Regions from separate parts of the Peribacillus sp. NPDC096447 genome, predicted to be linked through region 4. Evidence: a T-box and tRNA genes for the amino acid it is inferred to sense, from the RefSeq annotation. Region 4 holds a T-box; the other regions hold tRNA genes.

Region 1 (3,348 bases), on a different contig from region 4:
CAAGTTGTAACATGCCGAGTTTGCGTCAGCTTCCAAATATTCAAAATGCCCCATGACGTTTTTCCATCAAGAAGTAACTCTCAGCTGTAGGCTTCGTACCCAGGCAACGTACATTTTCTGTAATGGGCCTTGGTTGAAAAGTTGGAAAAAAATCCGTACTTGTGAAAATTAAAGAACCTTTTCTACTATGTTGACAAATCATTATTGTAAAGTGATATAATTTTAAATTGTATGCATGACAAAAGGTAGGAGATAGAATCAAATGAATCAAAAATTAATTAATACTGAAAGTAAGTTCAGACCCGAAATCGAAGGGTTACGCGTTGTTGCTGCACTGCTGGTGGCGGTTTATCATATATGGCTTAATCGTGTTTCTGGCGGGGTTGATGTATTCTTTGTAATTTCAGGTTTTCTTATTACTACTTCAATTGTTTCCACAATTAATCGAACAGGGGAATTTCGGTTTCGGCCATATGTCACAAAATTAATGAAAAGATTACTTCCTTCTGTATTTTTTATTCTTGCAATTGTTCTGGTTTTAAGTTGGTTTTTATTACCTAAATCAATTTTAGATAAAACTATACATGAAGTATTTGCCTCCATGTTTTTCTATCAAAACTGGCAACTGGCTTTTTCGAGCACGGATTATTTAGATTCCAGTCAAATGAAAACACCTGTTGAACACTTTTGGGCTTTGTCTATACAAGGACAATTTTATATAATTTGGTTTTTATTATTCACTTTGATTTTATTTTTAATAAAAAAATATAAATTAACTAAAGTTAAAACATTAATTAATACGATTTTAGGAATATTATTTGTTTCTTCTTTTATATACTCCATATATTTAACCTCTGTCAATCAGCCATGGGCTTATTTCATAACGATGACACGTGTGTGGGAATTTGCTTTAGGCAGTTTGCTCTGTATCAATTTATCATCAATTAAGGTAAATAAATATATAGCAACAGTGATAGGGTGGCTTGGATTAATCGGTTTAATTTTAACGGGAATAGTTTTCAATGTATCTGAAATGTTTCCGGGGTATATTGCCTTATGGCCAATGACCTGCGCATTATTCATTGTTTTGTCTGGTACACGCGATACAAAATATGGTGTCAAACGCTTTTTAGGTTCACCCGTAATGGTGAAGCTAGGTGGAATCGCTTTTGGAATCTACTTGTGGCATTGGGTACTATTGGAGTTCTATCGTTATAATGTCCAAGAAACTCCAGGATTCATCGTCGGAACGCTTATTATCATTTCATCAATTGCCCTTTCTTTTTTAATGACTCGGTATATAGAAGAACCAATCCGAAGCTCAAAGGACAATAAATTCTCATTCAAGAGACTCGGGATAATGGGCAGTTTGAATGTACTCTTGATTGCATCTCTTTTAATTGGAGTATATATAGATCAAAATAAACTGGAAAATAATATAAACGATAAAAATTATCCAGGAGCGTTAGCTGTAAAAAACCCTGATGATATACCTGATCAAGAACCAATTCCATCATATTCTGAAGTCTTTGATGATTTACCACAAGCGCATTTGGACGGCAGTAACCAAGGGTTGAAGGAAAGTGACTTGAAAATTGGGGAATATGGCGAAACTGAAAATTACGATGCTACAATTGCCCTGATCGGCAGTTCCCATTCAGAGCATTGGTTAGGTGCCATATTACAAGCAACAAAAGATGATAATTATCGTGTATTGAATATGACCCGTTCAGGTACACGTTTTTCAACAGGTTATGCGGATGATGATTTGAAAGGTATCTGGGTCAATAATGTTCTCGATTATCTAAAGGATGCAGATGTAGATCTAGTCATTTCTCACGCCACAGCTTCTGATACGCCTAATAATAAAATACAGCAACAGATGGTTGATCAGCTGCAGTATGTTAAAGATGAATATGGTATTGAAGTGTTAGCTGTTCGTGATGATCCAAGATATAGTTTTAATGTACTGGAATCATTAGAAACAGATGGACTAGAAGAAACTACAAAAAAAATGAATTCAGTAGATAATCAGAAAGACGAAAGCTTTTGGAGACAATTTGAAAAAGAGAATAAATCATTGCATAAAATTGACTTAACAGATTACTTTAAAGTGAACGGTAAATTTCAGCCCATTATTGGCAATGTTATAATTTATCGGGACAATAGACATTTAACGAATACTTATTCTGAAAGTTTTGGACCTATTTTTGAAGAAAAAATCAACGAGATAGGCTTAGATAGAAAGTAAGTATAGCTAAAGGGAATTTTGTTTGGAACTATTGGTTATCTTGATATAAAAAATCTGAGTTCTGTGTTTTACAGGGCTCGGATTTTTTTATATGAACTTGTGATTAGCTTTGTCTAACCGCCCCATAAATCACAAGAAAAAACCCTGTTACTACGCGGAAGAACCGCATTGTAACAGGGTTTTTTAATTAGCGTCCCAGATAGGAATCGAACCTACGACCTACAGCTTAGGAGGCTGTCGCTCTATCCTGCTGAGCTACTGGGACATATAAAAAAGTCGACGACTTATTTATTATATTTCTTATAGGCAAACTTTTCAAGCTAATAGCACATACTTATGAAAAAAAATCCTCATTAATGCTTAACAGGTCACTAAGCTCTCATCTTTCCTTTTTTTCATTTAATGGAATACTTTATTAATCACTAGTTTTCCGGTACTATTTTACTATAAAAAATCAGGAGAATGATAGTGGGAAAATATAGAGTTTTATGGATGGTTGCATTGCTGGGGATTTTGATTTTACCTGGATGCTCACAAGGGATTTTAGAAGGTATAGGCACAAGGACGGCTCCGCAGAATGCGGAAGGGCAGGAAGTGGAGGGCAAAATCGATACGGAAGACTGGATAACGGCCGAGTCCGACGTCCAGCTTCCAATCTTGATGTATCATAGCATTTCTGAAGGTAATCGCCTTCGGGTTCCAAGAGAGGAATTCCGTTCTCAGATGGCTTGGCTTCGGGAGAATGGCTACTATACATTATCTCCTGAAGAAGCATTCCTCGTTTTAACCGAGAACCGGATGCCAAGTGAGAAGTGCGTCTGGCTTACTTTTGATGATGGCTATACAGATAACTTCACGGAGGCTTTCCCGATATTAAAAGAAAATGATATGAAAGCAACTGTTTTCATGATCGGGAAGTCCATTGATAAAGGTCATCACCTGACTGAAAATCAAATGATGGAGATGAGCGGGAATGGGATTTCGATCGAAAGCCATACTATCAACCATTTGGAGCTGAACCGCATGACGGCAGAGCAGCAAGAAGCTGAAATGGTCCAGTCGAAGGGGCTATTCGACCGTATTCTCGACCAGGACAC
Region 2 (3,348 bases), on a different contig from region 4:
AAGTTAAGTTGGACATTAAATGTCCCACGTAGTCATTTTCTGTCCCACTTAAAACAAAAAAATATTCCTGCTACATATTTTATTCTAGCAGGAACGGAATGTTTCTTCAAATGATTTGAAAAATTATTTTTCCAAAAGACGATTTAGAGCTGATTTATCAACATTCCCGAATTGAACGATATCATCTTTCCATTCTACGACAGGAATCATCAGCCCGAATTTCTCAAGTAAATCATCATCGGTATGGATATCGATTTCTTTATAGCCTATGCCTGATTCCTCTTTCACTTCTTCAAGCACTTGCTTAGCTTTATCGCATAACGGGCATTTATCCCTACTATATAAAACAAACGCATTTGATTCCAAACCACTCATCCTTTTCAATCATATCTTTTTCGTTTAGATGAAGAAGGGATACCTAATTGTTCGCGGTATTTGGCAACGGTTCGGCGTGCCAGGATAATTCCATGCTCTTCTTTCAACCGTTCTGCCAGATCTTGATCCGAAAGCGGCTTTTGTTTATTTTCCCCATTGATTGCTGCCTGCAGGCTCTTTTTTGCCTGCATGCCCGACATATCCTCATCAAGTCCGACTGACTGTAAAGAAGTAGTGAAAAATATCCGCATCTCTATCGTGCCAAATGGTGTCTGCACGTATTTCCCTTTGACCGCCCGGCTTACTGTGGACTCATGTATACCAAGTTCGTCGGCGATTTCCTTCATCGTCATCGGTTTCAAATAGTTCAGGCCATGATGAAAGCACGCCGGCTGTTTATCGACGATGCACTGAATGACCTTCAATATCGTTTCTTTCCTCTGTTGGATCCCTCTGGAAATCCATTGGTATTCCTGCCACTTATCCTGGATAAACCGTTGAACCCCCTGATCCTTATGGCTCTTCATACGGTTTAAATACCCTTTATCCACATTAAGATTAGGTGTGTTACCATCATAATTCCCGACAAGCAGCATGCCATCACGAACTTCCACGACCACATCCGGTACTATATAAGAAGGTTTTTCCTGAAAAAAGAGTGAAGCCGGTCGCGGGTTCAATGTCTGGACATAATCAAATACTTCTTGAATCTCCTTCATTGTAACACCGATTTTCTTACTTAGGTCTTTCCAGCGCTTTTCAGCAAAATCGAGGAAATGGTTTTCTATGATCGATTCTGCAAGCAGATTCACCCCTTCTGCTTGCACCTGAAGCAAAAGGCACTCTTGAAGATTTCTCGCACCAATTCCATGCGGCTCGAGTTCCTGTAAAATTGAGAGGCTTTCTTCCAAAACGATAGGAGATATACCTGGGATACATATATCATCCAGCTCAGTCCTCAAGTAACCGTTTTCATCAAGGTTATGAATTAATAGCAGCAACGCCTTCTGCTGCTCACCGGTAAGCTGCTGGTGATTCACCTGGGACATGATATGCTGTTCAAGCGATATAGTATCTTCACTGATCTGTTCAATCCAATAGTTGGCATCATACGTATTCTTAAGAGTCCGTTTCCCCTTTTTCCGGTCAAAAGTTGGCTGAAATAAAGCCGATGTTGGCTGATCTATGGACAGTAATGGATTCTCCACCATTTTATTTTCTAAAAAAGCCGATAGCTCCTGCGAGGAATATTGCAGCAATGTAATAGCTTGCATAAGCTCCTGAGTCATTGCCATCTTTAATGTTTGCTGTTGAAAAAGTCCTGCTTTCATATTCATACTCATCGATTCATCCCTCCCCCACTCCATTTTACATTATCAGGAGAAAATTCTACACAAAAACCCATGAAAACGCTTACGATTTTTTTCTGAATAGTTTATTTGTTTTAAATACTATATGTTAGAAATGCAAATTTAACAACTACTTTTAATGAAAAATCACCATTTTTCAATAGTGTGCGCGAATATTTTCAAGACAGGGCTTACATTACAGGATTCGATGGAATATTACGGAAATCGAGTGGATTCACCAAAAATCTTAGGAGCCCTCTTAAAAATGACCAATAAAAAATCCCCCACTTTATTAAGCAGAAGATTGGTAATGCCCTCGGCAGGAATCGAACCTGCATTTCAAGCTTCGGAGGCTTGCGTTCTATCCGTTGCACTACGAGGGCGTAATAGAAAATATTTTTTCAACAGACTTCATTATATGATAGATTCCCCTCCTTTGCAAGGGTTATCAGGTTTAAAACTTCGTCATTTGGGTATTATGGGTAATGTGGAAATTCATCCCTGTGCGGCATAATATATAAAGTAATCTATCGGGAAGGAGCCTTAGCCAGAAAATTGTCGAACAAATTATCCATTATAGGGTTTGTTTTGTTTGACCTAAATTGACCAAAAAGTGTATCATACATACATAAAGAATTTAAATGATTCTCTTAATCGAAGGAGGAAATGAACATGAATTTAATTCCTACAGTTATCGAACAAACAAGTCGTGGGGAGCGTGCCTACGATATTTACTCCCGTTTATTAAAAGACCGGATCATTATGCTAGGAAGTGCAATTGACGATAATGTATCCAACTCCATTGTTGCTCAATTACTATTTTTAGAAGCGGAAAATCCTGAAAAAGATATCACTCTATACATCAACAGCCCTGGTGGAAGCATCACTTCCGGTATGGCCATTTACGATACTATGCAATATATCAAACCTAATGTATCCACAGTATGCATCGGTATGGCCGCTTCCATGGGTGCTTTCCTATTGGCCGCTGGCGAAAAAGGCAAACGTTATGCGTTGCCAAACAGTGAGGTCATGATTCACCAACCACTTGGAGGAGCTCAAGGTCAAGCTACGGAGATTGAAATTGCTGCCCGCCGTATCCTTCACTTGAAAGATAAACTGAACCAAATCTTGGCAGAACGTACTGGTCAACCTATTGAAGTCCTTCAAAGAGATACGGAACGTGATAACTTCATGACTTCCGAAAGAGCCCTTGAATATGGCTTGATCGACAAAGTCATCACGCGCAGCATCCTTGATGATAAAAAAGACTCTAAATAATCATGCAACAAACGGCTCCGGAGAACGCCTTTTAGCGACTTCCGGAGCTTTTTTACATAATGAAAAAAAAGGATGCTCTTTTAAGCATCCTTTTCTTTTAACCCTCTTGCTGAACAAACTCTTCCAATGCCTCTAACGCTTCTTTCTCATCGCGTCCTTCGACGATTAACTTCACGGTCACGCCAGAACTGATGGCAAGGCTCATTAACCCCATTATACTTTTTGCGTTCACTTTCTTTCCTTCTTTTTCAAGAAAAACATCTGAATGAAAGCGGTTAGCTTCTTGTACAAAAAGAGCCGCCGGCCGCGCTTGCAAACCCGTTTTCAATTTTACCTCAACTTG
Region 3 (3,348 bases), on a different contig from region 4:
CAAAAGAAACCCTTATATGAAATAGAGGTTAGAGCAAATGGAATATTGAAACAAAATATAGATAACTTGGATATGGATAAAATCGAAAAAAAGGTAGAAACAAAAGTTAAGCAAGATATTTTGAAGACATTGGAGACGGGGGGGGAAATCAATTCAGACCTATTTAACATAAGTGAAAAGGCATACAGATACCATGTCAATAAGTGGGATAATAAAATTATTAATTCCTTTGATAAGACTTCAATAAATAACATAAAAGTTAATATCCATATTGAACATAGTGAAAATTACAAACGTTAGTTTAAAAGTTTCAGGTTATTGCAGATGAGGGAGTTGTGTTAGACTTAACTTATCTGGAAAATTCAGCGGCCGTTATTGATCATGAAAGGCAGCGCTGAATTCGTCCGTTTGGCACTGGAGAAGAAGCGGCTTTTACATATAACGAGTTACAGCAAATTCTTTCTTAGCCCGAAAAGAGCTCACATGCCGATAAAATGAAAAAGGGTGAAATGAAAAATGAAGACAGTAATCATTGCAACGAAAAATAAAGGGAAAGCAAAGGAGTTCGAAAGCTTATTCTCTGCTAAAGGATATGAAGTCAAAACACTTCTTGATGTACCGGATGCTCCGGATGTTGAGGAGACAGGGACGACCTTTGAAGAAAATGCGATCCTGAAGGCAGAGGCCATTGCCCATCAGCTAGGCCGTTTTGTCATTGCTGATGATTCGGGATTGATTGTAGATGCATTGGAGGGCCGTCCAGGCGTATATTCTGCGCGCTATGCTGGAGAGTCCAAGAGTGATGAAGCAAACACGGAAAAAGTCCTCCGGGAACTGGAAGGCGTGCCAAAAGAGGATAGAACGGCGAGGTTTTATTGCGCCTTGGCACTAGCGTCACCCAACCAGGAAACGATCACGGTATCGGGAACCATGGAAGGCTTGATTACAGAACAGCCTTCAGGAGCGAATGGATTTGGTTATGATCCCATCTTTTTTGTTGAGGAACAGGGTAAAACAAACGCCGAATTGACAAAAGAGGAAAAAAACAAAATCAGTCACCGTGCCAATGCATTGAGGGCTCTAGATGAAAAACTTGATCTATTTCTAAAAAGGGAAGAAGGAATGTGACGATGAAAGTGCTAATAATGAGTGACAGTCATGGCTTAACTCATGAAATCAGCATGATTACCGACCGTCATAAACAAGAGGTTGCTGCCATGATCCATTGCGGTGATTCAGAGTTGGAAAGAAATGACCCTCACATGTCGGGGTTCTTAGCCGTACGCGGGAATTGTGACTATGATTCGGCATATCCGAATGACATTGTGGAGATTATTGCAGGCAAGCATTTCTTCCTTACACATGGACACCTCTATAACATAAATATGACCTTGATGAACCTATCTTATAAAAGTGAAGAGACAGGGGCGGATATTATTTGCTTTGGTCACTCCCACGCTGCAGGCTCCGAATTGATTGACGGCAAGCTCTTCATCAACCCGGGAAGCATACGTCAGCCGCGTGGACGAAAAGAGAAAACCTATGCCATTTTGGAAATCGGAAATGACCAACTTGAAATCATCTATTATGACCTTGAAGGAAAAATCGTTGAAGAACTAAGAAATGCTTATCAAATGGAATGACTTCATGTATAATGAACAGGAAGCGTTTTTCCCCGCTTCCTGGTTCATTAAAAAAGAAAAAAACTTTTTTTGAAAAACCGTTGACTTTCTTTTGATATCCTACTATAATAAGAAGTGTCCTAAGGGAACAGTTAAGGTAATACATAAGTTTTACCGCAACTTATATCATACGTCTCAGTAGCTCAGCTGGATAGAGCAACGCCCTTCTAAGGCGTCGGTCGGGAGTTCGAATCTCTCCTGGGACACTAACTAAAAAAAGCCAAAACCTTCTAAGGTTTTGGCTTTTTTACTTTTGGCTTAAGTCAACGAGGGTAATTTCAATTTGCTATCCTTTTAACTGTTAAAGTTCGTATGACGACAAGAAGTTTTTTATTTCGTATTTATCGCAGGTGGATGACCTTTTATGTCGAACTTGTTATAAATAAGGAGATGTTTAAATGAATAAAGATAGATTATTCAAGTTCATTCAAACTTCCACTCGGGGCAATTTCTTCTCAGTCGAAATAACCGAAGATGGAACAGAAGTGGTCCAATTAGCCAAGGAGTTAGAAAAAGAAGGAAGAATCAAGTTGAGGGAATGCACACGAAAAGAGCAAGGTGTTTATCTGGAAGGGATACTTAAGTTTGTGCCTAGCTAATACCTAATGAGCTCTAACGAAGGACTTATATTAGGAATTTCATATGCTCCATAGAAAAAAGGCATCCATGATCGGATGCCTTTTTTCTATATCAAATTCTATTTAATGTTTGGAGATTTTTTTTAATGATTTCACGGTTTTTGATTATTGCCGTATTCAATTCTTCGACGGGTGAACTTTTAACATTTTCTTCACTGAGCTGCATCACACTTGATTGGTTTTGTATAAGTGATTCAATCGTATCGCGTAATTCTGGCAGTGATACCTTGAATTGTTCAGATAAATGTTGTAATGCCTTGTGTAAATCGGTGTTATGGAATGATGGAATTATCGCATCGTTTTCATCTTTCAATAATATATCCTCCTCTAAAGTTTATTCACGCTTATATAGCATATTATTGGGGAAATTACGCTTATTATTCAATATACTATATCGGCATAGTGTCATGGAAATCGTTTAATGGATTGTGTATTCGCCTGTCAGCTGCATGTTATGAAGCCCTCTGGCCATCAAGGTCATCTTTGGATACTTTGCTGGAGTTAAATTAGAAAAAACATTGACATAATGCAAACGAATTAATATTATGTTTATTATATTATAAACTTTATAGGGAAGTGTTTGTTTTATGAAGGACGCTGAAATGTTTTGGAGCGCATCTCAGAATGAGCTTAAACAAGGGTATATAGAAGGTGAGAATCAATATGTTTGTTTGCTGTGCGGAAATGCAGTTGAAAAGGGGGTAGTATACCCGAAAGATGGGGTTCTTTATGAAGCAAAGAGGTATATGCGAATTCATATTGAACATGCACACAGCTCCGTTTTTGAATACTTGATCGATCTCGATAAAAAACTTACAGGTCTCACGGACCATCAAAACCGCCTTCTTCGCCTATTTTACCAAGGGAAGAATGATGCTGAGGTTCAGGAGGAAATGGGGATTGGCAGTCCGTCCACCATTCGGAACCATCGTTTTGTGTTGAAAGAGAAAGAGCGACAGGCTAAGTTGTTTTTAGCCCTGATGGAACTTTTGAAAGATAAAGATGAACATGCGCCGGCATTTATCCCG
Region 4 (3,348 bases):
GATCTGAATTAGGTTTTGGAATATCAATGATATACTCTTCACGAAGAGTTGTTCTGTAAGTATGACAAAGACGACTTAAGGCATCTTTGCGCTTCTTGGCTGAAGACAATTCGAACAGAACTCTATCTTGGAGCCTTTTGGTGAAAAATGATTTTACAATTATTTTCTCCATTTCCTTATCCAATCTAATCCCCCTTTATAGTTTTTCTACTGGTAACTCCTTATAGTCTAAGCCTATCATAAGTAGCATTAGTCGATAATAAACATCTCCCAAAAACATTTTACTTACTATTATATTGTTAAATAATATATTTTTGACAGTTTTTTGTTTGCCGTTGGAAATGACTTGTACATGACATTTGTCATCTTCTAGTCATGACACCTGGTACTAATAATTTCAGGTTGATTTCTTTATACTAAGTAATAACGACAAATAAAAGGAAGTGCAATTGAATAATGACCTTGCAAAATACGAAAAACTTGAGAAAACAAATTGCTCCTTTTGAACAATCAACGACAAAGCAAAGTATATGGCAGATCATCAATACCTTGGGGCCATTCATTATTTTATGGTACCTGGCATATATAAGTCTTTCCGTTTCTTATTGGTTAGCTTTAATTCCAGCTGTGTTTGCTGCTGGCTTCTTGACAAGAATATTCATCATATTTCATGATTGTACGCATCATTCATTTTTCAAAAACCGCCGTGCGAATAGAATAGTCGGGACGATCATGGGTGTTTTGACTTTATTCCCGTTCGATCAATGGGGACATGAGCATTCTGTGCATCACGCAACAAGCGGTAATTTGGATAAGCGGGGTACAGGGGATATTTGGACCCTTACTGTCGATGAGTATTTGGCTGCACCGTTTAAACTTCGTTTTGCCTATCGTTTTTATCGCAATCCAATTGTTATGTTTGGTTTGGGACCAATTTATGTTTTCCTTCTTAAAAATAGATTTAACCGTAAAGGTGCTAGAAAGAAGGAAAAAAATAATACGTATTTGACGAATGCATTAATCGTCGTTTTAGCGGCATTGCTTTGCCTGGCAGTAGGCTGGCAGTCGTTCCTTCTGGTACAAGGTTCCATTTTCATGATTTCTGGTTCAGTCGGCATTTGGCTGTTTTACGTCCAGCATACATTTGAGGACTCTTATTTTGAAGAAAATGAGGAGTGGGAATATGTATTGGCAGCAGTGGAGGGAAGTTCTTTTTATAAGCTTCCAAAACTGATGCAATTCCTTACTGGTAATATCGGTTACCATCATGTTCACCATTTAAGTCCAAGGGTACCTAACTATAAATTGGAAATGGCGCACAATAATACGCAGCCTTTAGAGAACGTTCCAACGATTACTCTTGCGACAAGCTTGCGCTCACTCCGTTTCCGTTTATGGGATGAGGAATCCAAGAATTTTATCGGTTTCAAAGATATAAAATATTTAACGAAAAAAAGTGTTCCCGCCCAAGTGAAATCTGAACTGTAACGTTCATGTATCATTCCAGACTCCCTTAATAATCCTCGGATTTGGGGGAGTCTTTGCTTCATATAAGGAACTCGATAAAGGAGAGAACTTAAAATGATTCGAATTGTCATTGCAGAGAATCAGCAAATGCTTTTAGAGGCAATAAGTTCTCTACTCAATCTTGAAGAAGATATAGAAATTGTCGGGCAAGCCGGTAATGGAGAAGAAGCGGTGGCCCTTGTCCACCAATTACAGCCTGATGTTTGTATCATGGATATGGAGATGCCTGTAATGAGCGGACTTGAGGCAGCAGAAGCATTAAGGTCAATTGAATGTAAAGTGGTCATTTTAACGACATTCCGAAGGACTGGTTATTTTCAACTCGCAATAAAGGCTAATGTAAGTGGTTATTTATTGAAGGATAGCCCGGGTGAAGAGTTAGCTTGCTCCATTCGCAGCATAATGGATGGCAAGCGAATATATTCCCCAGAACTTATAGATGAGTCTTCCAGCAATAATGGCCGGGAAATGGGAGTGTTAGGTTTGTTAGCCGATGGTCAATTAAAAATTGAGGCGTCTAATCAGCAAAGCGGCACAATTGGGACAGTAAGGAAATATTTTTCCACCATCAAGGATAAAATGAAGTTACCGGCTGGTTAGGATTTGTTTCTTAAATCCTGTTGACACGTTTTTTTAAATTGTGTACGATGGATTAAATTATAATATTGAAAATTCTGTGATGAAGAGAGTAGTTCATTTTGAATTGGAAAGCGAGTTAGGGATGGTGGGAGCCTAATGCAGGACGGATGAATGAAGCGCACTTTGGAGAAATTTCTTGAACCGTTTAGTAGGGAATATCGGGGAGTCACCTCGTTAACAATGGAAAGTGGTCACAATTTGTGGCAACTAGAGTGGTACCACGGGAATTCATGCTCTCGTCTCTTATTTAGAGGCGGGGGCTTTTTTGTTTAGGAGGGAAAATGACGATGAATAAACCAATTGCAGAATTGATTTCAACTGCTTTGAACAATGAAATGCCAGCTAGTGAAATAGAAAAATTAATGGAAAAGCCAAAATTGATGGAATTAGGTGATGTCGCCTTTCCATGCTTTACTCTTGCGAAAAAATTCAAAAAGTCGCCTCAGGTGATTGCGTCTGAAATAGCCCAACAATTAAATAGTAAGTTGATCCAAGAAGTGAACGTTGTGGGTGGTTATCTGAATATCTTCGTCAATCAACAGCTGGTGACGGAAAACGTGCTGCAAACGGTATTAAGTGAAAAGGATCAGTATGGTTCGATGCAGCCTGTACAGGGAAATGTCGTGATTGATTATTCCTCCCCGAATATTGCCAAACCTTTTTCCATGGGGCACTTACGCTCAACGGTCATAGGGAATGCACTGGCTAACATCGCCGAAAAAAATGGCTACAATGCCGTGCGTATTAATCATTTAGGAGATTGGGGCACGCAATTCGGCAAGTTGATTGTCGCGTATAAGCTATGGGGCGACAAAGAGGCGATAGAAGCTTCGCCGATTCAGGAATTATTGAAAATCTATGTGAAGTTCCATGATAGAGCCGAAAGTGATGAATCGTTGAATGAACAAGCACGCGCAAGCTTCAAGTCGCTTGAAGATGGGGACGAGGAAGCATTGGCATTGTGGAAATGGTTCAGGGATGCGTCTCTAAAAGAGTTTGAGACGATTTATGATTTATTGGGCATCCGTTTTGATTCCTATGCCGGCGAAGCGTTTTACAATGACAAAATGGATGCGGTTGTCGGGGAACTAAAAGAAAAAGGCTTACTTGCCCTATCCGAAGGTGCCTATGTCGTGCAATTGGAAGATATGCCGCCTTGTTTGATTACGAAAACGGATGGTG

The links. The T-box of region 4 lies ahead of argS (arginine--tRNA ligase). A T-box ahead of a tRNA ligase gene usually reads a tRNA of that ligase, here a tRNA-Arg.
Region 1: it encodes a tRNA-Arg, which carries the amino acid that the T-box ahead of argS (arginine--tRNA ligase) is inferred to sense. The anticodon was not compared.
Region 2: it encodes a tRNA-Arg, which carries the amino acid that the T-box ahead of argS (arginine--tRNA ligase) is inferred to sense. The anticodon was not compared.
Region 3: it encodes a tRNA-Arg, which carries the amino acid that the T-box ahead of argS (arginine--tRNA ligase) is inferred to sense. The anticodon was not compared.

Annotation. Positions count from the first base shown of each region.
Region 1 is NZ_JBIWEV010000004.1:478,669-482,016, reverse strand. Features, by position in the region: gene ACIQZD_RS16705 (acyltransferase family protein) at 263-2,251, shown strand; tRNA gene ACIQZD_RS16700 (tRNA-Arg) at 2,443-2,516, opposite strand; partial or broken gene ACIQZD_RS16695 (polysaccharide deacetylase family protein) at 2,714-3,348, shown strand, end outside.
Region 2 is NZ_JBIWEV010000004.1:239,230-242,577, forward strand. Features, by position in the region: gene ACIQZD_RS15555 (glutaredoxin family protein) at 124-375, opposite strand; gene rpoN (RNA polymerase factor sigma-54) at 381-1,718, opposite strand; tRNA gene ACIQZD_RS15565 (tRNA-Arg) at 2,036-2,107, opposite strand; gene clpP (ATP-dependent Clp endopeptidase proteolytic subunit ClpP) at 2,397-3,005, shown strand; gene ACIQZD_RS15575 (HPr family phosphocarrier protein) at 3,103-3,348, opposite strand, start outside.
Region 3 is NZ_JBIWEV010000001.1:680,225-683,572, reverse strand. Features, by position in the region: gene ACIQZD_RS03425 (Ger(x)C family spore germination protein) at 1-300, shown strand, start outside; gene ACIQZD_RS03420 (XTP/dITP diphosphatase) at 517-1,128, shown strand; gene ACIQZD_RS03415 (metallophosphoesterase family protein) at 1,131-1,643, shown strand; tRNA gene ACIQZD_RS03410 (tRNA-Arg) at 1,815-1,888, shown strand; gene ACIQZD_RS03405 (hypothetical protein) at 2,081-2,281, shown strand; gene ACIQZD_RS03400 (hypothetical protein) at 2,373-2,633, opposite strand; gene ACIQZD_RS03395 (DUF2087 domain-containing protein) at 2,908-3,348, shown strand, end outside.
Region 4 is NZ_JBIWEV010000010.1:70,686-74,033, forward strand. Features, by position in the region: gene ACIQZD_RS23820 (hypothetical protein) at 1-184, opposite strand, end outside; gene desA (Delta(5) desaturase DesA) at 457-1,488, shown strand; gene ACIQZD_RS23830 (response regulator) at 1,582-2,127, shown strand; T-box leader at 2,195-2,413, shown strand; gene argS (arginine--tRNA ligase) at 2,448-3,348, shown strand, end outside.